DNA from 4 places in the Escherichia sp. HH091_1A genome. Region 3 is predicted to be linked to each of the others. Evidence: predicted binding sites of a transcription regulator. Region 3 holds the regulator's gene; each other region holds the start of a gene.

Region 1 (7,486 bases), 850 kb from region 3:
CAAAGTGGTACTTACAGCGGATGTTCCGCACGGTGACGCATCAGACACTTGGTGATTACATTCGCCAACGCCGCCTGTTACTGGCCGCCGTTGAGTTGCGCACCACCGAGCGTCCGATTTTTGATATCGCAATGGACCTTGGTTATGTCTCGCAGCAGACTTTTTCCCGCGTTTTCCGTCGGCAGTTTGATCGCACTCCCAGCGATTATCGCCACCGCCTGTAGTTTTATTGCCCGCGCGTTAACTCCTGCGCGGGTGATTGCTCCATCCATTGCATGAACACCTGCGGTGGCATCGCCTTAGCAAAGAACCATCCCTGGCAATAGCGCACGCCGCGTTTACGCAACCAGTTAACCTGATCCTCAGTTTCTACCCCTTCTGCAATCGTTTTCAGCCCCAGGCTGTGCGCCAGCTCGATGATGTGTTCCGCAATCAAATGGCTGGTTTTGTGGGTAGTCAGCGTCTCAACAAATGATTTGTCGATTTTCAAAATATCAACATTCAATGATTTAAGGTTATGCAAGTTAGAGTAGCCAATACCAAAATCATCAATTGCCACTTCGTAACCGGCCTGGCGGAAAGCCAGAATAATCGGCGTCATTTTGTCGACATCAAGAAATGCATGTTCAGTCACTTCAAATTTAATTTGCTGTGGACGCACCGCGTATTGCTCTGTTTTCTGATTGGTTCGCGCTATCAACCGTGACGTATGAAAATCGGAGGCCGACAGATTAATAGAAACATAGCGATCGGCATGTGTTGCCAGGTACGCGCCCAGATCGCGGAAGACATTATCAATAACATAATCAGTTACCTGTCCGATCATTCTCTCCTTTTCTGCCAGCGGAATAAACTCTGCCGGATTCATTACTTGCCCCTGCTCACCAGGCCAACGTAACAATGCTTCAGCGCCGATACATTTTTCTGTTTTGATATCGATTATTGGCTGGTAATAAAGGCAAAGTTGATGTTTTTCGAGGGCGCGTTGCAATTTGCGTTTGGGAGACAAATAGTTTTGTCGAATACGTAGCCAGAGTAATAACAGAACAAGACTCCCCAAAATACCGGCGGGTAACGCAAAAATAAGATGATTATAAAAATGCGCTATAAGACGTTGATATGAAGTCGCAACAATGGCTGCAATTGGGCGTTTTGTCGAATAAACTGTCGCATATAAATAGCCATTTCTTTGTACGGTTAAATCATTCAAATGAATCAGCGGAGAAAACGTTGCTGCCGAGGCCTCGTTGCTTAACGAGAAAAAGGTTTTCGTTACCGTATCATACATACCCCATTGCAATGTCGGATCATCAGACATCACTTCACTCCAGAATAGAGGGTTGATGACCGCCACATAATTTCCCCGCTGCATATAGGTCATTTTATAGCCAGAGAAAAAAGGCGTATCGCGGTAATAATAGATAGAAACGTTAGGTTCACGCTTATAATCGGCCGGTGCAATCGTATAACCGTTTACAGGCGCTATCAGCGATGAGCATAAAAAATGGTTATCACGGGCATAGATCAATTCATTAATATAAAGATAGCCACGAATAATATTCAACATTCGCTTTTGATGGGCCGGAGTGCAAACTTGCCCCTGATAGCGTTCTGCTGCATCGCTCACTAAATCTGCCTGGCGAATGACCAGCTCGGATTTATCCAGCGCCAGCTGAGCAAAAGTTTGGAGCTGACTATTCACTTCTGATTTTGCCCAAAGGAAGGCAATCCATAGCGACAGAATGATGGGAAAGAGAACTAAAAAGATAATGCCCGGCAACGCCAGTAATTGGTGTCGTGCATGATGACTCATTGCTATCAATTTCCTGCCTGTTTATACCCGGTCATTGCAAGGCGAGAACCCTGGTTATCGACGTCTTTAGATAAATCTTACGGTATAAATAGCACTTTTGCCTGATTTGAAATTGATACCTTTTTAATCGTCACCTGAATAAAAATAATTCATTGATATTCAAAATTAATTTCCTACAGGAATGCAGAGGCGGCGGGAAGATATGCCCTTAATGCCGCTGAAAAAACACATAATCTGTACGGCAATAAAAGTCACGGCCTAATCTGGCTAACAAACAATCAATTGTGATATAGTTCACAAAATTAATGAAACAAACAGAGTGTTTCTTTTTTGTGTTCTGCAAGCCCCGCGATAGCCAGATTGTATCACGCCTCCCGTGAACAACGCCGCGCTGTCCAGGGCATCGGCTCTTTTCAGAGGAATTGTTTGATGGCTACCCTCACCACTGGCGTGGTTCTTCTTCGCTGGCAACTTCTTAGTGCCGTAATGATGTTTCTGGCCAGCACGCTCAACATCCGTTTTCGTCGGTCTGATTATGTCGGGCTTGCAGTGATCAGCAGCGGTCTGGGCGTGGTTTCCGCCTGTTGGTTCGCAATGGGGTTGCTTGGCATCACAATGGCGGACATCACCGCCATCTGGCACAACATCGAGTCGGTGATGATAGAAGAGATGAATCAGACACCGCCACAATGGCCAATGATTTTGACTTGATATGTAGAAGCCTTCATAACGGAGGCTTCTTTTTTTATGGCTGGCAGATGCTTTAATCATCCACCTTAAAACAATATAACCTATTGGTTTAATGACAAATCAGAACGGAATATCGTCATCAAAGTCCATCGGCGGCTCATTAGACGGTGCTGCCGGAGCAGACTGCTGCGGGCGAGACTGCGCGCCGCCGCTGAACTGATTGCCGCCCTGCGGCTGCTGAGGCTGACCCCAACCGCCCTGCGGCTGACCACCACCGATATTGCCACCTGCAGGTGCGCCACCGCCCTGACGACCACCCAGCATCTGCATGGTGCCGCCAACGTTCACCACGACTTCTGTGGTGTAGCGATCCTGACCGGATTGATCGGTCCATTTGCGGGTACGCAGCTGACCTTCGATATAAACCTGAGAACCTTTACGCAGATATTCGCTGGCTACTTCTGCCAGTTTGCCGAACAGCACAACGCGGTGCCATTCAGTCTGCTCTTTCATCTCGCCGGTCGCTTTATCACGCCAGGATTCGGAAGTAGCCAGCGTAATGTTGGCAACTGCGCCACCATTTGGCATGTAGCGTACTTCCGGGTCCTGACCCAGATTACCAACGAGAATAACCTTGTTTACGCCTCTGCTGGCCATGTTCGTGTCTCCTGAAAAAAAATCGTTCTGAATAAGTGTAAACGCGCGATTGTACCATTACCAATAGCGCTTTTACTATGTTGTGACCTCGGTTCAGGGAAACAAACCTGGCCAGACATTGTTACACAACACTCCGGGTAATGCATTCCAATACTGTATATTCATTCAGGTCAATTTGTGTCATAATTAACCGTTTGTGATCGCCGGTAGCACCATGCCACCGGGCAAAAAAGCGTTTAATCCGGGAAAGGTGAATGGATAAGATCGAAGTTCGGGGCGCCCGCACCCATAATCTCAAAAACATCAACCTCGTTATCCCCCGCGACAAGCTCATTGTCGTGACCGGGCTTTCGGGTTCTGGCAAATCCTCGCTCGCTTTCGACACCTTATATGCCGAAGGGCAGCGCCGTTACGTTGAATCCCTTTCCGCCTACGCGCGGCAGTTTCTGTCACTGATGGAAAAGCCGGACGTCGATCATATTGAGGGGCTTTCTCCTGCCATCTCGATTGAGCAGAAATCGACGTCTCATAACCCGCGTTCTACGGTGGGGACAATCACCGAAATCCACGACTATTTGCGTTTGTTGTTCGCCCGCGTCGGTGAGCCGCGCTGCCCGGACCACGATGTACCGCTGGCGGCGCAAACCGTCAGCCAGATGGTGGATAACGTGCTGTCGCAGCCGGAAGGTAAACGCCTGATGCTGCTCGCGCCAATCATTAAAGAGCGCAAAGGCGAACACACCAAAACGCTGGAAAATCTGGCAAGCCAGGGTTACATCCGTGCTCGTATTGATGGCGAAGTCTGCGATCTTTCCGATCCGCCGAAACTGGAACTGCAAAAGAAACATACCATTGAAGTGGTGGTTGATCGCTTCAAGGTGCGTGACGATCTCACCCAACGTCTGGCAGAGTCGTTTGAAACCGCGCTGGAGCTTTCCGGTGGTACCGCGGTAGTTGCCGATATGGACGATCCAAAAGCGGAAGAGCTGCTATTTTCCGCCAACTTCGCCTGCCCAATTTGCGGCTACAGTATGCGTGAACTGGAACCACGCCTGTTTTCGTTTAACAACCCGGCGGGTGCCTGCCCGACCTGTGACGGCCTTGGCGTACAGCAATATTTCGATCCTGACCGCGTGATCCAGAATCCGGAACTGTCGCTGGCAGGTGGTGCGATCCGAGGCTGGGATCGCCGCAACTTCTATTACTTCCAGATGCTGAAATCGCTGGCAGATCACTATAAGTTCGACGTCGAAGCGCCGTGGGGCAGCCTGAGCGCGAATGTGCATAAAGTGGTGTTGTACGGTTCTGGCAAAGAAAACATTGAATTCAAATACATGAACGATCGTGGCGATACCTCCATTCGTCGTCATCCGTTCGAAGGCGTGCTGCACAATATGGAGCGCCGTTATAAAGAGACGGAATCCAGTGCGGTACGCGAAGAATTAGCCAAGTTTATCAGCAATCGCCCGTGCGCCAGCTGCGAAGGAACGCGTCTGCGTCGGGAAGCGCGCCATGTGTATGTCGAGAATACGCCGCTGCCTGCTATCTCCGACATGAGCATCGGTCATGCGATGGAATTCTTCAACAATCTCAAACTCGCAGGTCAACGAGCGAAGATTGCGGAAAAAATTCTTAAGGAGATTGGCGATCGCCTGAAATTCCTCGTTAACGTCGGCCTGAATTACCTGACACTTTCCCGCTCGGCAGAAACGCTTTCTGGCGGTGAAGCCCAGCGTATCCGTCTGGCGAGCCAGATTGGTGCGGGCCTGGTTGGCGTTATGTACGTGCTCGATGAGCCGTCTATCGGCCTGCACCAGCGCGATAACGAGCGCCTGCTGGGTACGCTTATCCATCTGCGCGATCTCGGTAATACCGTGATTGTGGTGGAGCACGACGAAGACGCGATTCGCGCCGCTGACCATGTGATCGACATTGGCCCGGGCGCAGGTGTACACGGCGGTGAAGTAGTCGCGGAAGGTCCCCTGGAAGCGATTATGGCGGTGCCTGAGTCGTTAACCGGGCAGTACATGAGCGGCAAACGCAAGATTGAAGTGCCGAAGAAACGCGTTCCGGCGAATCCGGAAAAAGTGCTGAAGCTGACAGGCGCACGTGGTAATAACCTGAAAGACGTGACGCTGACGCTGCCAGTCGGTCTGTTTACCTGCATCACAGGGGTTTCAGGTTCCGGTAAATCGACGCTGATTAACGACACACTGTTCCCGATTGCCCAACGCCAGTTGAATGGTGCGACCATCGCCGAACCGGCACCTTATCGCGATATTCAGGGGCTGGAGCATTTCGATAAAGTGATCGATATCGACCAAAGCCCAATTGGTCGTACTCCGCGTTCTAACCCGGCGACCTATACCGGCGTGTTTACGCCTGTGCGCGAACTGTTTGCGGGCGTACCGGAATCCCGTGCGCGCGGTTATACACCAGGACGATTCAGCTTTAACGTTCGCGGCGGACGCTGCGAAGCCTGTCAGGGCGATGGCGTGATCAAAGTGGAGATGCACTTCCTACCGGACATTTACGTACCGTGCGACCAGTGCAAAGGTAAACGCTATAACCGTGAAACGCTGGAGATTAAGTACAAAGGCAAAACCATCCACGAAGTGCTGGATATGACCATCGAAGAGGCGCGTGAGTTCTTTGATGCGGTACCAACTCTGGCACGTAAGCTGCAAACATTGATGGACGTTGGCCTGACGTATATTCGTCTGGGTCAGTCCGCAACCACGCTTTCTGGTGGTGAAGCCCAGCGCGTGAAGCTGGCGCGTGAGTTGTCAAAACGCGGCACCGGGCAGACGCTGTATATTCTCGACGAGCCGACCACCGGTCTGCACTTCGCCGATATTCAGCAACTGCTCGACGTACTGCATAAACTGCGCGATCAGGGCAATACCATCGTGGTGATTGAGCACAATCTCGACGTGATCAAAACCGCTGACTGGATTGTCGACCTGGGGCCGGAAGGCGGCAGTGGCGGCGGCGAGATCCTCGTCTCCGGTACACCAGAAACCGTCGCGGAGTGCGAAGCATCACACACGGCACGCTTCCTTAAGCCGATGCTGTAATCGTTAAGGCCGCTTTCTGAGCGGCCTTTTCCTTTCAGAGTTGCACCAGCAATTTACGTTTTTCTTCCGGCAGTAAATTCACCGCCTGCTGATAAGACGCATCCACCAGATAATAGATTTGCGAATCTGGCAGCGAACCGTCGAGATACACGGTGCTCCAGTGCGCTTTATTCAGATGGCGGCTTGGACGCACATCGCTGTGCTGCTGACGTAGCAGCTCCGCCAGCTCCGGGCTGGTTTTCAGCGAAACAGCTGGGCGATTTTCTACTTCTTTCACCATCGCAAACAGTACATCTTCCACTTTGATCTGCGTCGCTTTCCAGTCGTTATGCACGCTCTGTTCTGCGCCTGGTTTTGCCATGCAATATTGTAGCAACTCCGAAATGGTCATTTTTTACTCCCCTTGTAGTGTCGCGATGATGCGACGCGATCCGCCGTGGATGCGATGTTCCCCCAGCCAGATGCCTTGCCAGGTGCCGGTCTGAATACGCCCTTTATGCACCGGCAATACAAGCGATGTTCCCAACATTGAGGATTTGATATGAGAAGGCATATCGTCGGCCCCCTCATAGTCATGCTCATAATTTCCGTTATCGGGAACGGTGCGGAGGAAAAAACGCTCCATGTCCTGGCGTACGGTGGGATCGCAGTTCTCATTAAGTGTCAGAGAGGCGGAGGTATGTTGCAGCAACAGATGCAGTAAGCCGATGTTAACACGCGGCATATCAGCCAGCTGATGCAGTATTTCATCCGTTACCAGATGAAATCCACGAGATTTGGCGCTAAGCGTGAGCGTCTTTTGATACCACATGTGCTGCTCCTTGATAAAACTCTCTTAATCAGTTTGCAGCAAGACAGCGAAAGGATAAAGGTGTGATTAAAAAAACAGCATTCGGGAGAGCATCACGCTCTCCCGCTCTGTCAGTATTCTGAATTGACGATCACCTCTTCACCAAACGCACCCGCTTGTGGCAAGGGTTTGTAGGTAGAGTTGGAGGCGCGTAGAATGCGGATACCACGAGCGCCGACTTCGCGTGCGGCGGTAATATCGTTATCGGAATCGCCATAAAAAATTCGGATATTTTTATCCTGTAGCCATTGCGATTTTGTATTTTGACCTGGTTTATCGCCTGCAAAAATTACCGGATTCATGTTGGTGGCAGGAATATGAAAATTATCCGCCAGCGTTTTTGAAACCGTTTCTGTTTTCGTCGGGCTACGACCAGTCACAAAGAAGATCGCGTCACCG
Region 2 (7,486 bases), 2.7 Mb from region 3:
GATATCCCGACTGCCAACACCATTATCATCGAGCGAGCGGATCACTTCGGTCTGGCGCAGCTGCATCAGTTGCGCGGTCGAGTCGGACGTTCGCATCATCAGGCATATGCATGGCTGCTGACGCCGCATCCAAAAGCGATGACCACCGATGCGCAAAAACGTCTTGAAGCGATTGCCTCGCTGGAAGATCTCGGTGCAGGTTTTGCGCTGGCAACGCACGATCTGGAGATCCGCGGCGCAGGTGAACTGCTTGGCGAAGAACAAAGCGGCTCAATGGAAACCATCGGTTTCTCGCTGTATATGGAGTTGCTGGAAAACGCCGTCGATGCGCTGAAAGCCGGACGCGAGCCATCGCTGGAAGATCTCACCAGTCAGCAAACAGAAGTCGAGCTGCGGATGCCGTCGCTATTGCCAGATGATTTCATTCCTGACGTGAATACGCGTTTGTCATTCTATAAACGTATTGCCAGCGCCAAAACGGAAAACGAACTGGAAGAGATCAAAGTTGAGCTTATCGATCGCTTCGGCCTGCTGCCGGATCCGGCGCGTACCCTGCTGGATATTGCCCGTCTGCGCCAGCAAGCGCAGAAACTGGGGATCAGGAAGCTGGAAGGTAATGAGAAAGGTGGGGTGATCGAATTTGCCGAGAAGAATCACGTTAATCCGGCCTGGTTGATTGGTTTGCTGCAAAAACAGCCACAGCATTACCGCCTTGATGGTCCGACGCGCCTGAAGTTTATTCAGGATTTGAGCGAGCGGAAAACGCGTATCGAATGGATTCGCCAGTTTATGCGTGAACTGGAAGAGAACGCGATCGCTTAATGGTAAATCGGGGGCGTTTCTGCGCCCCCATATCCAACATTTACAAATTATTTGCACTTCCCTGCACTATCCGACACTGTCACCATCCATAATTCATACTTATCTTTTTATTACAATAACCTTATATTTATTATGGATTTTTGGTGATGATCAAAACGCGTTTTTCTCGCTGGCTAACGTTTTTTACGTTCGCCGCTGCCGTGGCGCTGGCGCTACCGGTAAAAGCCAACATCTGGCCGCTGCCGCCAGCGGGCAGTCGTCTGGTTGGCGAAAACAAATTTCATGTGGTGGAAAATGACGGTGGTTCTCTGGAAGCCATCGCCAAAAAATATAATGTCGGCTTTCTCGCTCTGTTACAGGCTAACCCCGGCGTTGATCCTTACGTGCCGCGCGCGGGTAGCGTGTTAACGATCCCGTTGCAAACCCTACTTCCAGATGCGCCGCGCGAAGGCATTGTGATCAATATTGCGGAACTGCGTCTCTATTACTACCCGCCGGGTAAAAATTCGGTAACCGTGTATCCCATCGGCATTGGTCAGTTGGGTGGTGACACGCTGACACCGACAATGGTGACCACCGTTTCTGACAAGCGTGCAAACCCAACCTGGACGCCAACGGCAAACATTCGCGCGCGGTATAAGGCACAGGGAATTGAGTTGCCTGCGGTAGTTCCGGCTGGACCGGATAACCCAATGGGCCATCATGCGATTCGTCTGGCGGCCTATGGCGGTGTTTATTTGCTTCACGGTACGAACGCCGATTTCGGCATTGGCATGCGGGTAAGTTCTGGCTGTATTCGTCTGCGGGATGACGATATCAAAACACTCTTTAGCCAGGTCACCCCAGGTACCAAAGTGAATATCATCAACACCCCGATTAAAGTCTCTGCCGAACCAAACGGTGCGCGTCTGGTTGAAGTACATCAACCGCTGTCAGAGAAGATTGATGATGATCCACAGCTGTTGCCAATCACGCTAAACGGCTCAATGCAGGCGTTTAAAGATGCAGCGCAAACTGACGCTGAAGTGATGCAGCATGTGATGGATGTCCGTTCCGGGATGCCGGTGGATGTCCGCCGTCATCAAGTGAGCCCACAAACTTTGTAAATCCTGGATAAAAAAATCCCCGCGACACGGCATGTCGCGGGGAAAAAAATCAGCAGTAGCAGGCATTAATGAGGGTTAATGCTTATTTATAAATTACTGCTGTTCCATGGAGGGTATTCGGACCGGTTACAGAAGTAATACGGAAAGATTTTGCGCCCATCTCATCCGCTTTTTGCGCCAGCTGCTCTTCCAGCGATCCCAGCGATCCCAGATTTGTCCCCGCGTTAGCACTGATAGTACCGACTTTTTGTTGGCCTTCTGGCGTTGACTGAACTTCGACAGCCGCAAAGCTGGCAAATGACATGGAGCTTAAAATCGCCGCAGCGATGAGGGTTTTTACGTTTTTCATAATAGTGGCCTTATGCAGATGAATGACGTCGCAAGCAATTACTTAACGATCGATAACTAAATGATAGATGTGATCTGGATCACATACAAGATATTTTTTATAACAATCATTAATTAATTTAAAAATCTTTAAATTTCAGTTAAATAGAAAGCAATTATTTTTATGGTTTGTGGACTGGTGAACGGAGGTGATTATTTTTATAATAACCTTTCATTCACAGTCACCAGGTACAACGGCATCATGGCAACTGACTCAACACAATGTGTAAAAAAAAGCCGTGGCCGCCCAAAAGTGTTCGACAGGGATGCCGCGCTTGATAAGGCCATGAAATTGTTCTGGCAGCACGGTTATGAAGCGACTTCTCTTGCGGACCTCGTCGAAGCGACCGGAGCCAAAGCGCCCACGCTATACGCGGAATTTACCAACAAAGAGGGGTTATTCCGCGCCGTACTCGACCGCTATATCGATCGTTTTGCCGCTAAGCATGAAGCACAGCTGTTTTGTGAAGAGAAAAGCGTGGAGTCTGCGCTGGCTGACTATTTTGCTGCCATCGCCAACTGCTTTACCAGCAAAGACACCCCGGCTGGCTGCTTTATGATCAACAACTGCACCACCCTCTCCCCGGATTCCGGAGATATCGCCAATACGCTGAAATCACGCCATGCGATGCAAGAGCGCACTTTGCAGCAGTTTTTATGTCAACGACAAGCGCGCGGGGAAATCCCGACCCACTGTGATGTGACGCATCTGGCTGAATTCCTTAATTGTATTATTCAGGGGATGTCGATCAGCGCACGCGAAGGTGCATCGCTGGAAAAACTGATGCAGATTGCCCGAACGACTTTGCGTTTATGGCCCGAACTGGTGAAATAAGGCGCAAAAAAAAGCCCCTCAGCCTGAGCGAATGGGGGGCTAAATTGCAGAATACAGCCTTGTTATACTTTGTTATTCAAAATCAGTTGCCCCTTGCCATCTAACGGGATCTGCGTACCCGGATCGCGGTCCATGCGGATTTTGCCCTGCTGATCGCCAATCTTATAGGTCACATCATAACCGAGCATTTTTTCTGACTTGTCATACACCGTTTTACAACGCTGTTGCGTAGTCGTGTAAGTATCGCTTTCCTGGAGAGAGCCCTGGATCTGGTTACCGGCATAGCCACCTCCCAGCGCCCCCACAACAGTGGCGACATCTTTACCGCGACCACCGCCAAACTGATGCCCTATCACGCCGCCAGCAACAGCGCCGAGCACCGACCCGGTAATGCGATTTTCATCCTGCACCGGTCGACGATGGGTCACTGTGACGTTGCGACACTCCTGACGCGGTGTTTTAACCGTTTCCTTGATTGGGGTTGCAGAAACAACCTGAGCGTATTGCGGGCCACGTTCAAACACGTTCAGACTGGCCACTGCCGCTACGCCCAACGCAGCTGCGACACCAATCCCCATACCCGCCAACATTGATTTATTCACGGGAACACCTCCTTCTTTGCTGTTATGCCAATCATGCAAGTGAAGGAGAAAAGCAGCTATCAGACAGAAGATGAAAAGCGCGGGAATGGCTGGAAATACTTAGGGATTCGGAGGAGTCTGAAGGAATGCCTGATGCGACGCTTAACGCGTCTTATCAGGCCTACCGCTCGTACCATTTGTCCAGGGCGGATAAGGCGTTTACGCCGCATCCGCCAGTACAAGCCGATTAATGCAACTTCAAACGTGGACGGATAACGCGGTTAATACTCCCCACCAGCATCATTAATCCGGTTTTAAAGTAACCATGCAGCGCAATCTGATGCATTCTGTATAGCGAGATGTATACAAAGCGCGCAATTCGTCCTTCAATCATCATTGAGCCGCGCGTCAGGTTACCCATCAGGCTACCAACGGTGGAGAAATTCGACAACGATACCAGCGAACCGTGATCTTTATACTGATAATTTTTCAGCGGCTTACCGTTCATCTGCGCCAGAATGTTGTTCATTGCGCAGGTTGCCATCTGGTGTGCGGCCTGCGCACGCGGCGGAACAAAGCCCCCTTCCGGACGCGGGCATGACGCGCAGTCGCCAATAGCGTATATGTCTGGATCGCGAGTGGTTTGCAGCGTCGGTTCCACCACCAGCTGGTTGATACGGTTGGTTTCAAGACCACCGATATCTTTCAGGAAGTCTGGCGCTTTGATCCCGGCTGCCCACACCATCAGATCAGCCTCAATATATTCACCATCTTTAGTGTGCAGGCCGCCTTCATCAGCACTGGTGACCATGGTTTGCGTCAGCACGCGAACGCCAAGTTTCGTTAACTCATTATGGGCCGCAGCAGAAATACGTGGCGGCAACGCAGGCAAAATACGTTCGCCCGCTTCTACCAGCGTTACGTTCAGGGCTTCGTTGGTCAGACCTTTATAACCGTAGCTGTGCAGTTGCTTGACCGCGTTGTGCAATTCTGCGGAGAGTTCTACACCCGTCGCGCCGCCGCCGACAATCGCAATGTTCACTTTACCATTCGCGCCCAGGTTGGCGGAGTATTTCAGGAACAGATTCAGCATCTCCTGGTGGAAACGACGCGCCTGATGCGGGTTATCGAGGAAAATGCAGTTCTCTTTGACTCCTGGCGTATTGAAATCGTTAGAGGTGCTGCCCAACGCCATTACCAGGGTGTCATAGGCGATTTTACGTTCCGGAACCAGCAGTTCACCTTTCTCGTCGCGCAGTTCTGCAATAGTGATTGTTTTCGCTTCACGATCAATATCAATGACGGAACCCAGCTGGAACTGGAAACCATGATTGCGCGCATGGGCCAGATAGCTCAACGCATCGACGCCTTCATCAAGCGAGCCAGTCGCCACTTCGTGCAGCAGCGGTTTCCACAAGTGGCTGTGGTTACGATCGACCAGCGTAATTTTGGCTTTTTTCTTGCGTCCCAGCTTATGTCCCAGCTGTGTCGCCATTTCCAGCCCACCAGCACCGCCGCCGACAATCACAATTTTTTTCAATGGCGTAGTCAACGTGACCCCCTTAAATTTATTAACCAATTGTTAACTAATGGTTATTAGCATAGCTCTTAATTAACAACAGGTTACAGCAATGAAAATGTTCTTCGTTATTGAGAATAACATGAATGGTGCATTGGTCATACCAAAATTGATGTTAATCAAGTTTTGTTGCTGAAAAGATAGGCTGATTTGCCGGATGAGATCAAAAAATACAGCTTATTGTTTATTATTTAAACGAACCCAGGAGGGTGAGACGTATATGGAGGGCGTTTGGTAGATACTGTTATGGCCTGCAAGTTTTTTTCTACCCCGGTTTCCCAGATTGCAGGCATGCCAGACACAGCGCCGTCAGGCGCTGTTTTTTTCATCCCTTCCGCGATTTTTACGCAGCTACCGGATTATGCCGTGACGCATCGAACGGGACCCCTGACTTCAGCACGCCATACGCCACCTGTGCCAGCTTGCGCATCATCGCGCCGAGAATCACCTTTCCTTTCTTGCCATTAGCCGCCAGACGGTCGCGGAACGCCCGTCCCCACTCAGTCTTACTGGTGGCTACCATTGCAGGCATATACAACGCCCTGCGAAGCGACACATGTCCGGCTTTACTCAACCGGCTTGCCCCTCTCACACTACTGCCTGATTCATAACGCCGTGGTGTCAGACCCGCAAAAGCGGCGAACTGTCTGGCATGGGCGAAGCGGTCCTTCAGACCGATATAAGCCAGTAATACCGCAGATGTTTTCTCTCCGATACCCGGGATACTTTCCAGCAGTTTCCTGCGGTGTTTCATATCCGGATCATCGTCTGTCAGGTCTTTTATCTGCTTCTCAAGACGCTTCAGCTCTGCTTCAAGCCACAGAAGGTGAGCATCAATGCTCGGTCTCTGGACTTCCCGCGCCGTTTCAGTGCGGTTCAGTTCCTGCGTGTGCATATCTGTCAGCGCCTGGTGGCGTACTACCAGGGCACGCAACGCGCGTTCAAGCGGGTGAGGCGCTTCCCAGGCTGCAGGGCGCTTCTGACGACAGAACTCTGCCAGCATGCGCGCATCCACGGTATCAGTCTTGTTACGCAGTCCTTCACTCTGAGCGAAAGCTTTACCCAACGCAGGATTAATGACTGACACTATGTAGCCTGCATCGTAAAGGCACTCTGCGACAGGTTCCATATAGGTGCCGGTCGCTTCGATGCAGATATGCGCATGGTCAATCTTGTGACCCTTCAGCCAGCTCACCAGCTCATCGTGCCCTTTAGTGGTGTTAGCGAATTTTTTGGTGCGATGACGACCATCAGGACGCAACACATCGACATCCAGTTTCTCTTTAGCGGTGTCGATACCGATATAATGAAGTTCATGTTCCATCGTGAAACCAACCTTGCAAATACGGATTACCGGGAAAACCGGTCCATGATACTGTCCGGTTTATCACTTTGGGAGAAAGGCAGTCCGCTGCATAAATCTACGCAACAGGTTGAAAACCTAAGGCCCGATACGGCATGCGGACTGCAGGCAGAGAAAACTGGCCGATTTTCTCTGCACAGGAGGGATAATACAAGGCCTGATAAGACGCGAACGGCGTCGCATCAGGCACATTGCCAGTGTCGGATGCGGCGTGAACGCCTTATCCGACCTACAGAATTTACAGAATCTGGAACGCATCAGGTATCAGCAAGGTTACCTGATGCGACGAGGGCATTTAACCGAGGGTTTTGAACGCTTTAATGCGCTGCAAATGCGGGGAGATATTCTTGAATTTGTGCGTCTGCTCTTCGTCCCAGACAATCTCGTAATAATGATGCAACTCTTCAGATGTCCGCTGGCTGTTAAGCGCTTCATCGTTACGCGACAAAATCACCAGACAACGATCGCGATTCTTCTCGCGGAAGTTGGTCACACACTTAGTGGCAATATCGGCATACTCTTCCGGGCGATCAATCTTGCCTTCCATGTTCTCATAAGGGAACAAATTAGGATTGAAGATCACCTGGCGGATATCGCAAAGAAAACCAATTCGCTCCGCCCAGTATCCGCCCAGACCAACGCCGCATATCAGCGGACGCTCATCGACGTTTAGTTGCAGCATTTTGTCCACTTCTTTGAGCAGATGCTGCATATCATGTTTCGGATGCCGCGTACTGTAGCTTATCAAGCGTACATCCGGGTCAATAAACTGCAATTGTAAGACTTTCTCGTGGTTACCCGGACTGTTAGAGT
Region 3 (7,486 bases):
GATGAAGGGATGCATCGTTTCGCCCACGCGGTGGCGAAGGTGATTGGGGCGTAAATAAGACGCGTCAGCGTCGCATCAGGCAAAAGATATCGGATGCGGCGTGAACGCCTTATCCGATGGTTTAGCCTGTATTACGCCTTCGAATCCCGCAACTTGCGACTCAGCCAAATCCCATGATGCGGTCGCTGCCGCCATGCCATCGACGAAATGGTGTGCATGGTGTTCAGATGACCAATAACCCGTTGTAAATGCTGCTCCAGCGTACCTGCCGCACCTTCGTGCGGCTGCATCTCCGGCGCATCCATGATATTGGCATCGCCAGAACTACCTGGTTCGTCATACTCCAGTCGCTGCTGACAACGCTGAATGGCGATTTCACAAGACTGTAAATACTCTTGTGCCAGTTCAGGTGGCAATGCCCGGTGTTCCCGTGCCAGCGTGGTCATGGCATTAATATGTTCAACAATAAACTGGCTATGCGTTACCCACAGTTTCATATCTGCCAGATAATGGCTGTTGAATGCCGGTTCCTGCATCGCCTGATTCAATGAGTTATACAGAGTGTTATGCGCCTGATTCACCCGCATTCGCTGCCAGGCCAGTGGCGTTGGTTGCGGATCCTCGCTCAGAATCAAACGAATCGCTTCCTGATAGGCTTCTAAAGCATCATGGGCGTTTTTACGCAATAACCCGCTCTGCCACTGCGGCCACAGCCAGACAGTACCGCCGAAAGCAATTAAACAACCAATAATGGTATCGATAAGACGCGGAAGGATGTATTGCTCGCCGTTCAACCACAATAGTTGCAGGGTATACACCGCAGTAATGGTAAAACCGACCGTCGCCCAGCCGTAGTTTTTGCGCAATATCAGGTAGCTGGCGAGGGTGGTAATCAGCATCAAGGTCAGGGTGTAACCTTCGGGAATTTTAAAGTGCAGGGCAACGCCCGCAATGATTAACCCGACCACGGTTCCCACAGAACGGTTCACAATCCTCAGACGGGTTGCGCCGTAGCCATTTTGCGTTACCAGCAATACCGTCATCAGGATCCAGTACGACTTCGGCAGATGCAGTGCGGTGCCCATCAGGCTGGCAACGCTTAACATCACACTCAGTCGTCCAGCATTGCGTAGCGCTGGAGATTTCAGTGACAGATAACTTTTTAGCGCCGGCAGTAACGGCATTCGCCGCTGTTTATCGGCCAGTAAATCACGGGCATAGAGCGGTTTTTGGGTGCGCAGCACGCGGGCGATGCGGCTGAAGTGCCAATAGCAGAATTGCCCAACCGGATTATCCGGATGCTGGCGGGCGATTTTTTCCAGTGCGCCAATTTGTTTTTCCATCGTAAAGCGCGTCGGCAGGCGATGGTAAAGAATGTCATCAGCCAGCACGCGCAGGCGAGTGGCGACAGTTTGCGCATTCCAGCGGATAACTTCTTCTGCATGGCTACGCTCGACCAGCTTTTGCACCTCTTCCGGCTGATGCAAGCTGACCGAAATATGTTCCTGTAAATCCAGCGCCTCTTGGAAAATACGCAGCATCCGCTTGTAGTCAGTATTATTTTGCGCGGAAAGCATATGCATTTGCTGATAGCACTGAGTAATTAAATCGACCGCTTTTTGCTGGCGCACCAGCAGCGGCGGCAATGCTTTTTCAGGATCGGTGTGCTGGGTGAGTAGGCTGTATTTAGCTTCGCAATAATCCGCCAGTTCACGGTACAGCAAGCTTAGTGACTCGCGTAGCGGTTGTTCGCGCCAGAGCCAGAACCAAAACCAGTTAAACAGTCCGTACCACAACGTGCCCAGCGCATAGATCAGCAACGGTTCCCAGACTGGCATGTATCCCGCCAGACTGAGGGTAAAAATGGCGGCGAGCAGCGATGCGGGAAGCAATTTTGCGTGCAATGGCCCCAGCTCAGCAGTGACACCAAGCACCAGCGTTAATCCGGTCAGCAAAAAGGGCAGGGGAACATCTTTTGCCAGTAGTAGCTGTGTCAGCAAGCTACAGGTGGCAAACAGTGACGCACCAATGATTAAGCGTTTGAAAAAACGTTTATGAGGCGTATCAAGGCCCGCAATATTGCAACAGGCTGGAACGAGGGAGAAGAGCAGACCGAATCGTAATTCGCCAAGCATTAACCCAACGGCCACGGGCAAACATAGCACTAGCGTTTGTCGTAGTGCATAGTTGATATCGGGGTGATAAATCAGTCTGCGCCACATCGGGGGAAACAAAATGGCGCGCTACTCAGTAACGCGCCACTCCGACGGGATTAACGAGTGCCGTAAACGACGATGGTTTTACCGTGTGCGGAGATCAGGTTCTGATCTTCCAGCATCTTCAGAATGCGTCCCACGGTTTCACGAGAACAGCCGACAATCTGACCAATTTCCTGACGGGTAATTTTGATTTGCATACCGTCCGGGTGAGTCATAGCATCCGGTTGTTTTGCCAGGTTCAGCAGAGTCTGTGCAATGCGGCCCGTCACGTCGAGGAACGCCAGGTTGCCCACTTTCTCTGAAGTGACTTGCAAACGACGCGCCATCTGTGCAGAAAGACGCATCAGAATGTCCGGGTTTACCTGAATCAATTGGCGAAATTTTTTGTATGAAATTTCAGCCACTTCACAGGCGGTTTTCGCACGTACCCATGCGCTACGTTCCTGGCCTTCTTCAAACAGGCCCAGTTCGCCAATAAAATCACCCTGATTCAGATAGGAGAGGATCATTTCTTTACCCTCTTCATCTTTGATCAGCACTGCCACAGAGCCTTTAACGATGTAGTACAGCGTTTCCGCTTTTTCACCCTGGTGAATAAGCGTGCTCTTGGATGGGTACTTATGAATGTGGCAATGAGACAAGAACCATTCGAGAGTCGGGTCTGTTTGCGGTTTGCCAAGCACCATGCGCGGTTATCCTCTGTTATAAGCTTTCTCCAGAGCCAGAAAACGCCGCTGTCTCTGGATTGCCGAAATTGTGCTTCCCGCTACCTGGGAAGGGGCTATCAACTGTACTGCACGGTAATGTGACGTCCTTTGCATACATGCAGTACATCAATGTATTACTGTAGCATCCTGACTGTTTTAGCATAGCTTTCGCTTTGTGTCTCCTGGTGTCTCGCTTCAGCATGACCCAGGTCGCCTTCCGTTGCGCGATTTGGTTAGTACGCGTACTCTGTCAGGAAAATTGACGCAGTGGAGTAGCAAAAATGCAAGCGCGAGTGAAGTGGGTCGAAGGGTTAACTTTTCTGGGCGAGTCTGCCTCTGGTCACCAGATTTTAATGGACGGCAACTCAGGCGATAAAGCGCCAAGTCCGATGGAAATGGTGTTGATGGCGGCGGGTGGTTGCAGTGCCATCGATGTGGTTTCGATCCTGCAAAAAGGGCGTCAGGATGTGGTCGATTGTGAAGTAAAATTGACCTCTGAACGCCGCGAAGAGGCACCACGCCTGTTTACGCACATTAATCTGCATTTTATCGTCACCGGTCGCGACCTGAAAGACGCAGCGGTTGCGCGTGCGGTTGATCTCTCTGCTGAGAAATATTGTTCAGTGGCGTTGATGCTGGAAAAAGCGGTGAATATTACTCACTCGTATGAAGTGGTTGCCGCGTGATTTGATGTCAGGAGTACGATGCCGGATAATTGTTTATCCGGCATATTAGCAGAGTTACTCGATTTTCTTTCCTTCCATCAATCGTTGCACCAGTGGCAGCATAATTAACTCCATTGCCAGACCCATTTTACCGCCCGGCACCACTAATGTATTGATGTGGGAAATGAATGAGCCCTGCAACATCGCCAGCAGCCAGGGGAAATCGATCCCTTCCAGATTACGAAAATGGATCACCACAAAGCTTTCATCCAGTGATGGAATGCCCTTTGCTGCGAACGGGTTTGAGGTGTCGACAGTGGGAACGCGCTGGAAGTTAAGATGGGTGCGGGAAAACTGCGGCGTGATGTAGTTGATATAGTCTTCCATTGAACGTACTACTGAGTCCATCACCGCTTCTCGTGAGTGCCCGCGCTCGCTGGTGTCGCGGATCAGTTTTTGAATCCACTCAAGGTTAACGATAGGCACTACGCCGACCAGTAAATCCACATGCTGCGCAACGTTATGATGTGGCGTGACGACGCCACCGTGTAGCCCTTCATAAAACAGTACATCAGTGGGTTCCGGTAAAGGTTGCCATGGGGTGAATGTTCCCGGCACCTGATTCCACGGTACGGCTTCGTCGTACGTATGCAGATATTTGCGTGATTTTCCTTTGCCGCTCTGACCGTATTCAATGAAGGTTTGTTCCAGCAGGCCGAAGTCGTTCGCTTCGGGGCCAAAGTAGCTGATATGCCGCCCGGCATCACGCGCCTTGCGGATCGCCATGTCCATTTCCGGGCGCGTGTAACGGTGAAAACTGTCGCCTTCCACCTCAGCTGCATGCAGATTTAACTGCGCGAATATTTTACGAAACGCGAGACTGGTGGTGGTGGTCCCCGCGCCGCTGGATCCTGTTACCGCAATGACCGGATGTTTGGCAGACATAGTAACTCCATGACTTAGCTATCATTATTATCTCGTCCGCCGACGGCTGCAGGTTATTCACGAAACTGACTGCGCGGCATGATATTGACCGTTTCGTGCAGCTCCGACCATACCAGCACCGCTTCTCCGCACTGTAGCTGGCGTTTGACGTCGGCGACTTTCTGTTCAAGTGTACGCTCATGTTCACCATAATCGGTGCCTTCGCGTAACACAAAACTTTCAATTAAATTTTCCAGCGTTTCGGGGGAGAGTTCTTGCCACGGAATCAACATGATTTCGCCTCCAGATACGTTGTTAACCAGTCAGGAATGCGTGACTCCAGCCACATTTGCGGATGAAATAATGTACCGCCAAGAAAGCCAACATGACCACCATGTTCAGTCAGTTGATACTCCACCTGCGGGGGGAGATTTTCCGGTTTCGGGATCACCTGATGATCCATAAACGGATCGTCTTTGGCGTGAATAATCAGCGTCGGTTTGGCGATCTGGTTCAGCATCGGCATGGCGCTACACTGACGATAATAGTCGATAGCGTCAGCGTAGCCATGAATTCTGGCGGTGATCAGATCGTCAAATTCACGGATGCGACGTACCGATTTTAACTGTGCGAGATTAATCGGCAGCGTACCGGGATAGGCTGCCAGTTTGCGCGCAGCATTGGCTTTTAACAGGTTCAGCAAGTAACGCTGATAAACGCGGGAAAAGCCCTTTTCCATATGATAACTACAGGCTTCTAGCATAAATGGCGCGGAGACAATTACCGCTGCATCAATCGGGAGGTTATTACCTTCTTTTGCCAGCAAACAGGCGAGCATATTACCGCCGAGCGAATAGCCGACGGCAGCCGTTGGCGCATGTCCAAATTCGCGCTGCAGCCAGCGTAAAAACCAGCTGGCGTCTTCGGTTTCGCCCGAATGGTAAATGCGGTGCATACGGTTTGGTTCACCGCTGCATCCGCGAAAATGCATCACCACGCCCAGCCAGCCGCGTTTTTGCGCCGCCTCGACCAGACCGTGGGCGTAAGGGCTATTGAGGCTGCCCTCCAGCCCGTGAAACACCACTAAACGCGGTTTATGGTTCGCCTGGGCAGGGTCTTCACTCCATGCGAGATCGACAAAATCGCCGTCGGGCAACTCCAGTCGCTGCCAGTGCGGGGTGAATTTCACCTTGCGACGAAACAGACGCGGCAGCATGGTTTGCAGATGACAATTGCTAAAGCCGCGCATAGGGGTGAATTCAGCACTGCTGCTGAATTCATTGGCATCGGTCGTCGTTATCTGCGCCATCAGTTGCTTTGGCCTTCCAGCAGCATCTGCTCAAGCTGCTCCTGGGCTTCCAGCCACGCCATTTCGCACTCTTCCAGCCCGGATTTGGCGCTGGCTTGCTGTTGCAGGCAGGCGGTCAACTCCGCTTTACGGCTTTGATCGTACAGTTCGCTGTCGCCGAGTTTCTCTTCCGCCTGCGCCAGTTGCGCGTTCAGCTTCTCCATCTCTTTTTCCAGACGGGCGATTTCTTTACGCAGTGGCTGGGTTTGCGCACGCAGCTCCGCTTCCCGACGCTTCTGGTCTTTACGTGCCTGGGCGCTGTTCGCGTTCTCTTTTGGCGCGTCGTCGGCCTGGTTTTCCTGCTTTTGAACGTCGCTCAACCACTGTTGATAATCTTCCAGATCGCCGTCGAACGGTTCGACTTTACGATCGTGAACCAGATAGAGATCGTCAGTGGTGGAACGCAACAAATGGCGGTCGTGCGAAACGACAACCAATGCGCCTTCAAACTCGATCAACGCTTCAGTCAGTGCCTGGCGCATGTCGAGGTCAAGGTGGTTAGTCGGTTCGTCGAGCAGCAGTAGATTCGGACGCTGCCAGACGATTAATGCCAGCACCAGGCGGGCTTTTTCCCCACCGGAGAAACGGCGCGTTTCTTCCGTCACTTTATCGCCCTGGAAACCAAAGCCGCCGAGGTAATCACGCAGTTTTTGTTCTAGTTCCTGCGGTGCTAAACGTGCCAGATGTTGAATAGGCGATTCGTCGGCGCGTAGATATTCCAGTTGATGCTGGGCGAAGTAACCGAGTTTGATCCCTTTCGCCAGGCCAATTTCACCGCTGACTGGCGCAAGCTCTCCGGCTAACAGTTTGATTAATGTCGATTTACCCGCGCCATTGCGGCCTAACAGACCAATGCGCGAACCCGGCACCAGATTCAGTTTAATCGAGTCGAGAATAATGCGATCGCCATAACCTGCGCTGACCTTTTCCATTTTCAACAACGGATTAGGCAGGCTTTCCGGCGCGCGGAAGCTAAAGCGGAACGGGTTGTCGACGTGCGCTGGGGCAATCAACTCCATACGCTCGAGCATCTTAATACGGCTCTGGGCCTGCTTCGCTTTGGTGGCTTTGGCACGGAAACGGTCGATATAACTTTGCAGATGTGCCACGCGCTCTTGCTGGCTTTCATACATCGCCTGTTGCTGTGCCAGACGGGTAGCACGCTGCACTTCAAACGAGCTGTAGTTGCCGGTGTACTCGAACATGTTTTGCTGTTCGATATGAATAATTTTATCAACAATCGGATCGAGGAAGTCGCGGTCATGGGAGATCAGGATCAGCGTGCCCTGATAGCTCTTCAGCCATTTTTCCAGCCAGATAACAGCATCGAGATCGAGGTGGTTAGTTGGTTCGTCGAGCAGCAGCAAGTCTGAACGGCAAATCAGTGCCTGGGCGAGGTTGAGACGCATACGCCAGCCACCGGAGAAATCACTTACCGGGCGCTCCAGTTGTTCATTGCTGAAACCGAGGCCGTGCAGCAGGCTGGCGGCGCGGGAGCGAATACTCCATGCGTCAATAGCATCCAGCTTGCCATGAATGGTCGCAATGGCGTGCCCGTCGTTACGTTCGTTGGCGTCGTGTAGCTGCGCTTCCAGTTGACGATATTCACGGTCGCCGTCAATG
Region 4 (7,486 bases), 420 kb from region 3:
GGTCCAGGCTTTTGGGGGCTTTTTGACGGCAATGGTCATCCCCAATATTGGTGCTTTTATTGCCTGGGGTTTTATTACTGCATTATTTATTCCTACTGGTTGGCTGCCTAACGAACATTTCGCCAAAATTGTCGGCCCGATGATTACCTATTTATTGCCCGTAATGATTGGTTCTACCGGTGGCCATTTAGTCGGCGGTAAACGCGGCGCAGTCATGGGCGGAATAGGGACAATTGGTGTAATCGTCGGCGCAGAAATCCCGATGTTCCTTGGTTCAATGATCATGGGACCGTTAGGTGGGCTGGTCATAAAATATGTCGATAAGGCACTGGAAAAACGCATACCTGCTGGTTTTGAGATGGTTATCAATAACTTCTCATTAGGTATCACCGGGATGCTCCTTTGTCTGCTGGGTTTTGAAGTTATCGGCCCGGCGGTGTTAATTGCCAATACTTTCGTCAAAGAGTGTATTGAGGCGCTGGTACATGCGGGCTATCTGCCTTTGCTGTCAGTCATCAATGAACCGGCGAAAGTGCTTTTCCTCAATAACGCGATAGATCAGGGCGTCTATTACCCGTTGGGGATGCAACAGGCTTCAGTTAACGGTAAATCCATCTTCTTTATGGTGGCGTCCAACCCTGGGCCTGGCTTAGGACTGCTGCTGGCGTTTACTTTGTTTGGTAAAGGGATGAGTAAACGTTCTGCGCCCGGGGCGATGATTATTCACTTCCTCGGTGGGATCCACGAACTGTATTTCCCGTATGTGCTGATGAAGCCGCTGACCATTATTGCCATGATTGCCGGCGGTATGTCTGGCACCTGGATGTTTAACTTACTGGACGGTGGTCTGGTGGCTGGTCCAAGTCCGGGGTCTATCTTTGCTTACCTTGCACTGACGCCGAAAGGCTCGTTCCTGGCGACAATTGCCGGTGTTACGGTAGGTACCCTGGTGTCCTTTGCTATCACTTCCGTAATACTGAAGATGGAAAAAACGGTGGAAACGGAGAGCGAAGATGAGTTTGTGCAGTCCGCCAATGCGGTTAAGGCGATGAAACAAGAAGGTACATTCTCGTTAAGCCGGGTTAAGCGTATCGCCTTTGTTTGCGATGCGGGAATGGGCTCTAGCGCGATGGGCGCAACCACCTTCCGTAAGCGCCTGGAAAAAGCGGGGCTGGCAATAGAAGTAAAACATTACGCGATAGAAAACGTGCCTGCAGATGTGGATATCGTCGTTACTCACGCTAGTCTGGAAGGGCGCGTGAAACGTGTGACGGATAAACCGCTGATATTGATTAATAACTATATTGGCGATCCCAAACTCGACACTTTATTTAATCAATTAACCGCTGAACATAAAAACTGATTGCCGAGGTAAAAATGAAAACCAAAGTTGCTGCTATTTATGGCAAGCGGGATGTCCGTCTGCGCGAATTTGAACTGCCCAAAATTACCGATAATGAACTGCTGGTGAGTGTAATTTCTGACAGTGTGTGTTTATCGACCTGGAAAGCGGCGTTACTCGGTAGCGAACATAAACGGGTGCCCGACGATTTAGAAAATCATCCGGTCATTACCGGGCATGAATGTGCCGGGATTATTGTTGAAGTGGGGAAAAATCTTACCGACAAATATAAAAAAGGCCAACGTTTTGTATTGCAACCGGCGATGGGGCTACCAAGCGGGTATTCTGCGGGATACAGCTACGAATATTTTGGCGGTAACGCCACCTATATGATTATTCCAGAGGTAGCCATTAATTTGGGCTGCGTATTACCGTATCACGGATCTTATTTTGCTGCGGCGTCGCTGGCAGAGCCGATGTGCTGCATTATTGGCGCTTATCATGCCAATTATCACACCACGCAATATGTTTATGAGCATCGCATGGGCGTCAAACCTGGCGGCAATATTGCGCTGCTGGCGTGTGCGGGCCCGATGGGGATAGGCGCTATCGATTACGCTATTCACGGCGGCATACAACCGTCGCGGGTAGTGGTGGTCGATATCGACGAAAAACGCCTGGCACAGGTGCAGAAGCTGCTGCCGGTGGAGCTGGCGGCCAGCAAAGGCATTGAGCTGATATATGTGAATACCAAAGGAATGAGCGACCCAGTCCAGAGGCTGCGGGCGCTGACGGATGATGCCGGATTTGATGACGTATTTGTCTATGCAGCGGTGCCTGCTGTCGTCGAGATGGCTGATGAATTACTGGCGGAAGATGGCTGCCTGAACTTCTTTGCCGGGCCGACGGATAAAAACTTCAAAGTGCCGTTTAATTTCTACAACGTCCATTACAACAGCACGCACGTCGTCGGTACATCGGGTGGTTCAACGGACGATATGAAAGAGGCGATTGCCCTGAGCGCTACGGGGCAGTTGCAACCGTCGTTTATGGTGACGCATATCGGTGGCCTGGATGCAGTGCCAGAAACCGTTCTCAATTTACCGGATATCCCCGGTGGTAAAAAACTCATTTACAACGGCGTTACCATGCCGCTCACCGCCATTGCCGATTTTGCCGAAAAAGGCAAAACAGATCCGCTGTTTAAAGAGCTTGCGCGGCTGGTTGAGGAAACGCACGGCATCTGGAATGAACAGGCCGAGAAATATCTGCTGGCGCAATTTGGCGTTGATATCGGGGAGGCCGCGCAATGATGTCCCTGGCGTGGCCATTATTTCGCGTTACGGAGCAGGCAGCGTTGGCTGCCTGGCCGCAAACCGGATGTGGCAACAAAAATAAAATTGATGGCCTGGCGGTCACCGCGATGCGCCAGGCATTAAACGACGTCGCTTTTCGTGGGCGAGTGGTCATCGGCGAGGGAGAAATTGACCATGCGCCGATGCTGTGGATTGGCGAAGAGGTGGGCAAAGGCGATGGGCCAGAAGTCGATATCGCGGTTGATCCCATTGAAGGCACGCGGATGGTGGCGATGGGGCAGAGCAATGCGCTGGCGGTCATGGCTTTCGCCCCTCGAGATAGCCTGTTACACGCGCCCGATATGTATATGAAAAAACTGGTTGTTAATCGGCTGGCGGCGGGCGCGATTGATCTGTCTTTGCCTCTGGCGGACAACTTGCGCAACGTGGCGAAAGCGTTAGGCAAACCGCTGGACAAGCTGCGTATGGTTACGCTGGATAAACCGCGCCTGAGTGCCGCAATTGAGGAAGCAACACAGCTGGGCGTGAAGGTTTTTGCCCTGCCGGATGGCGATGTCGCCGCCAGCGTGCTGACCTGCTGGCAGGATAATCCTTACGATGTGATGTACACCATCGGCGGTGCGCCAGAAGGCGTGATTTCTGCCTGTGCCGTTAAAGCATTAGGCGGGGATATGCAGGCCGAGCTGATTGACTTTTGTCAGGCTAAAGGGGATTACACGGAAAATCGGCAGATTGCAGAGCAGGAGCGCAAGCGTTGCAAGGAAATGGGCGTTGACGTTAACCGTGTGTACTCGCTCGATGAACTGGTGAGGGGGAACGATATCCTCTTTAGCGCTACGGGCGTGACGGGCGGTGAGTTGGTGAACGGTATCCAACAGACGGCGAATGGGGTGCGGACGCAGACATTACTGATCGGCGGCGCGGACCAAACGTGTAATATAATAGACTCCCTGCATTGATGGTGATCTATCGGAAGACCAATGGCGACGCTGACAGAAGATGATGTGCTTGAGCAACTGGACGCACAGGACAATTTATTGTCATTTATGAGAACTGCACATGTCATTTTGCTCCAGGGGATACGCCAGTTTCTGCCGTCGCTGTTTGTCGATAATGATGAAGAGATCGTGGAATATGCAGTGAAGCCGTTACTCGCTCAAAGCGGCCCGCTTGACGATATTGATGTTGCGCTACGTTTGATTTTTGCGCTGGGGAAAATGGACAAATGGCTGTATGCCGATATCACGCACTTTTCCCAGTTCTGGCATTACCTGAATGAACAGGATGAAACGCCCGGATTTGCCGATGACATTACCTGGGATTTTATCAGCAACGTCAATAGCATAACCCGCAATGCGACGCTCTATGACGCGTTAAAAGCGATGAAGTTCGCTGATTTCGCCGTCTGGTCAGAGGTGCGTTTTAGTGGGATGGTCAAAACGGCGCTGACGCTGGCAGTAACGACCACCTTAAAGGAATTAACGCCGTGAAAATTGACTTAACGGTGAATGGTCTGAAGGTACAGGCGCAGTACCCGAACGAAGAGATTGAAAATGTGCATAAACCGTTGCTGCGTATGCTGGCAGCCTTACAGACGGTAAATCCGCAGCGGCGTACCGTGGTTTTTCTTTGCGCTCCGCCGGGGATGGGTAAATCTACCCTAACCACTTTCTGGGAATATCTCGCGCAACAAGACCCGGAACTACCCGCTATTCAGACGCTGCCGATGGATGGTTTTCACCATTACAATAGCTGGCTGGATGCGCATCAATTGCGCCCCTTTAAAGGCGCACCAGAGACATTCGATGTGGCAAAGCTGGCGGAAAATCTGCGCCAGGTAATGGAAGGGGATTGTACGTGGCCGCAGTACGATCGACAAAAGCATGATCCTGTTGAAGATGCGTTGCACGTTACCGCACCACTCGTCATCGTCGAAGGAAACTGGTTGTTGCTGGACGACGAGAAGTGGCGGGCGTTGGCATCTTTCTGCGATTTTTCTGTTTTTATTCATGCCCCCGTTCAAATTCTGCGGGAACGCTTGATTAGTCGTAAAATTGCGGGGGGATTATCGCGGGATGAAGCTGAAGCTTTTTATGCCCGAACCGATGGTCCCAATGTCGAGCGTGTGCTGCTGAATAGTTGTCAGGCCAATCTGATATTAGAGATGACGGAAGAAGGCAGGTATCACTTCATAAGCTGACAATTTATTCCAGTTATTGCGTGGTTATTATTACGCCAGTCTGGAATAAAGCCTCCTACAAGAAGGGAAGAAAATGTGACGTAAGTCAGATAATTGTCTTCTTTGACTGGACAATCATTCCTTTTATTCCACGTTTCGCTTATTCTAGCTGAAGCGTTTCAGTCGATTAAATGTTCGACAATTAACCAATCAGTCGCAGTTTGCGACAGGTAAGGTTTCCCCGGACGATTTGCTGGATTACTCTGTTTGGCAAATTTGCTCAGGGAAAACCTTGCAGGAGATCTATGACCGTACGCGTAGCGATAAATGGCTTCGGTCGCATTGGGCGTAATGTGGTTCGTGCTTTGTATGAATCCGGACGCCGGGCGGAAATTACCGTGGTGGCAATCAACGAACTGGCGGATGCTGCGGGCATGGCGCATTTGTTGAAATATGACACCAGTCATGGCCGTTTTGCATGGGAAGTACGACAGGAACGCGATCAACTTTTTGTTGGTGATGACGCCATCCGCGTATTGCACGAACGTTCACTGCAATCGCTCCCATGGCGTGAACTTGGCGTCGATGTGGTTCTCGACTGCACCGGCGTATATGGCTCCCGCGAGCATGGCGAAGCACATATTGCCGCCGGGGCCAAAAAAGTGCTCTTTTCACATCCTGGTAGTAACGATCTCGACGCGACCGTGGTTTACGGCGTCAATCAGGATCAACTTCGTGCGGAACACCGCATCGTTTCTAACGCTTCCTGTACCACGAATTGCATAATTCCCGTCATCAAATTGTTAGATGATGCGTACGGTATTGAGTCCGGCACTGTGACCACAATTCACTCCGCCATGCACGATCAACAGGTTATTGATGCATACCATCCTGACCTGCGTCGCACCCGGGCAGCCAGCCAGTCGATCATTCCAGTCGATACTAAACTGGCCGCCGGTATCACACGATTTTTTCCGCAATTTAACGATCGCTTTGAAGCGATTGCGGTGCGTGTACCAACCATAAATGTGACGGCAATCGATTTAAGCGTGACGGTGAAGAAACCTGTAAAAGCCAATGAAGTCAACCTGTTGCTGCAAAAAGCAGCACAAGGTGCATTTCATGGTATAGTTGACTATACGGAATTGCCGTTGGTCTCTGTAGATTTTAACCACGATCCGCACAGTGCCATTGTCGATGGCACCCAAACCCGGGTCAGTGGCGCGCACCTGATCAAAACGTTGGTCTGGTGCGATAACGAATGGGGCTTTGCTAACCGAATGCTCGACACGACGTTAGCTATGGCTACTGTTGCTTTCAGGTAAGACGCAAGCAGCGTCTGCAAAACTTTTAGAATCAACGAGAGGATTCACCATGTCTGTAATTAAGATGACCGATCTGGATCTTGCTGGGAAACGTGTATTTATCCGTGCGGATCTGAACGTACCAGTAAAAGACGGGAAAGTAACCAGCGACGCGCGTATCCGTGCTTCTCTGCCGACCATCGAACTGGCCCTGAAACAAGGCGCGAAAGTGATGGTAACTTCCCACCTGGGTCGTCCTACCGAAGGCGAGTACAACGAAGAATTCTCTCTGCTGCCGGTTGTTAACTACCTGAAAGACAAACTGTCTAACCCGGTTCGTCTGGTTAAAGATTACCTCGACGGCGTTGACGTTGCTGAAGGTGAACTGGTTGTTCTGGAAAACGTTCGCTTCAACAAAGGCGAGAAGAAAGACGACGAAACCCTGTCCAAAAAATATGCTGCACTGTGTGACGTGTTCGTAATGGACGCATTCGGTACTGCTCACCGCGCGCAGGCTTCTACTCACGGTATCGGTAAATTCGCTGATGTTGCGTGCGCAGGCCCGCTGCTGGCAGCTGAACTGGACGCGCTGGGTAAAGCACTGAAAGAACCTGCTCGCCCGATGGTGGCTATCGTTGGTGGTTCTAAAGTATCTACCAAACTGACCGTTCTGGACTCCCTGTCTAAAATCGCTGACCAGCTGATCGTGGGTGGTGGTATTGCTAACACCTTTATCGCGGCACAAGGCCACGATGTGGGTAAATCCCTGTACGAAGCTGACCTGGTTGACGAAGCTAAACGTCTGCTGACCACCTGCAACATCCCGGTTCCGTCTGATGTTCGCGTAGCAACCGAGTTCTCTGAAACTGCACCGGCTACCCTGAAATCTGTTAACGATGTGAAAGCTGACGAGCAGATCCTGGATATCGGTGATGCTTCCGCGCAGGAACTGGCTGAAATCCTGAAGAATGCGAAAACCATTCTGTGGAACGGCCCGGTTGGCGTGTTCGAATTCCCGAACTTCCGCAAAGGTACTGAAATCGTGGCTAACGCTATCGCAGACAGCGAAGCGTTCTCCATCGCTGGCGGCGGCGACACTCTGGCAGCAATCGACCTGTTCGGCATTGCTGACAAAATCTCCTACATCTCCACTGGCGGCGGCGCATTCCTCGAATTCGTGGAAGGTAAAGTACTGCCTGCAGTAGCGATGCTCGAAGAGCGCGCTAAGAAGTAAAAAATCACAGGGCAGGGAAACCTGCCCTTGTTGCAGCGCGCTTTTAGAGCACGCATTTTTTCATACTCTAAATAATTCGAGTTGCAGGAAGGCGACAAGAGAGTGAATCCC

The links. Region 3 encodes CRP, which controls carbon source genes, mostly activating them, when cyclic AMP is high. Its sites were predicted from a motif close to ATGTGANNNNNNTCACAT; they were not measured.
Positions count from the first base shown of each region.
Region 1: a site for CRP is predicted at 2,096-2,113, ahead of QUF14_RS24585 (YjcB family protein). Genes of this name have one in related genera too.
Region 2: a site for CRP is predicted at 2,345-2,362, ahead of bhsA (multiple stress resistance protein BhsA). Genes of this name have one in related genera too.
Region 4: a site for CRP is predicted at 4,932-4,949, ahead of epd (erythrose-4-phosphate dehydrogenase). Genes of this name have one in related genera too.

Region 1 covers NZ_AP025747.1:4,962,027-4,969,512, reverse strand. Annotated here, with positions in the region: gene soxS (superoxide response transcriptional regulator SoxS) at 1-224, shown strand, start outside; gene pdeC (cyclic di-3',5'-guanosine monophosphate phosphodiesterase PdeC) at 227-1,813, opposite strand; gene QUF14_RS24585 (YjcB family protein) at 2,243-2,524, shown strand; gene ssb1 (single-stranded DNA-binding protein SSB1) at 2,624-3,160, opposite strand; gene uvrA (excinuclease ABC subunit UvrA) at 3,415-6,237, shown strand; gene QUF14_RS24570 (MmcQ/YjbR family DNA-binding protein) at 6,272-6,628, opposite strand; gene QUF14_RS24565 (secondary thiamine-phosphate synthase enzyme YjbQ) at 6,632-7,048, opposite strand; gene aphA (acid phosphatase AphA) at 7,159-7,486, opposite strand, start outside.
Region 2 covers NZ_AP025747.1:1,383,637-1,391,122, reverse strand. Annotated here, with positions in the region: gene mfd (transcription-repair coupling factor) at 1-822, shown strand, start outside; gene ldtC (L,D-transpeptidase LdtC) at 966-1,928, shown strand; gene bhsA (multiple stress resistance protein BhsA) at 2,011-2,277, opposite strand; gene comR (TetR family copper-responsive transcriptional repressor ComR) at 2,518-3,150, shown strand; gene QUF14_RS06745 (glycine zipper 2TM domain-containing protein) at 3,213-3,752, opposite strand; gene ndh (NADH-quinone dehydrogenase) at 3,979-5,283, opposite strand; gene QUF14_RS06735 (IS110-like element IS621 family transposase) at 5,654-6,634, opposite strand; gene ycfP (alpha/beta hydrolase YcfP) at 6,969-7,486, opposite strand, start outside.
Region 3 covers NZ_AP025747.1:4,114,753-4,122,238, reverse strand. Annotated here, with positions in the region: gene argD (bifunctional acetylornithine/succinyldiaminopimelate transaminase) at 1-54, shown strand, start outside; gene QUF14_RS20765 (YccS/YhfK family putative transporter) at 132-2,222, opposite strand; gene crp (cAMP-activated global transcriptional regulator CRP) at 2,273-2,905, opposite strand; gene QUF14_RS20755 (OsmC family protein) at 3,208-3,612, shown strand; gene QUF14_RS20750 (phosphoribulokinase) at 3,667-4,536, opposite strand; gene QUF14_RS20745 (YheU family protein) at 4,590-4,808, opposite strand; gene QUF14_RS20740 (hydrolase) at 4,802-5,824, opposite strand; gene QUF14_RS20735 (ABC transporter ATP-binding protein) at 5,824-7,486, opposite strand, start outside.
Region 4 covers NZ_AP025747.1:3,692,362-3,699,847, reverse strand. Annotated here, with positions in the region: gene cmtA (PTS mannitol transporter subunit IICB) at 1-1,363, shown strand, start outside; gene QUF14_RS18595 (zinc-binding dehydrogenase) at 1,378-2,655, shown strand; gene glpX (class II fructose-bisphosphatase) at 2,652-3,617, shown strand; gene fumE (fumarase E) at 3,639-4,148, shown strand; gene QUF14_RS18580 (nucleoside/nucleotide kinase family protein) at 4,145-4,858, shown strand; gene epd (erythrose-4-phosphate dehydrogenase) at 5,143-6,162, shown strand; gene pgk (phosphoglycerate kinase) at 6,212-7,375, shown strand.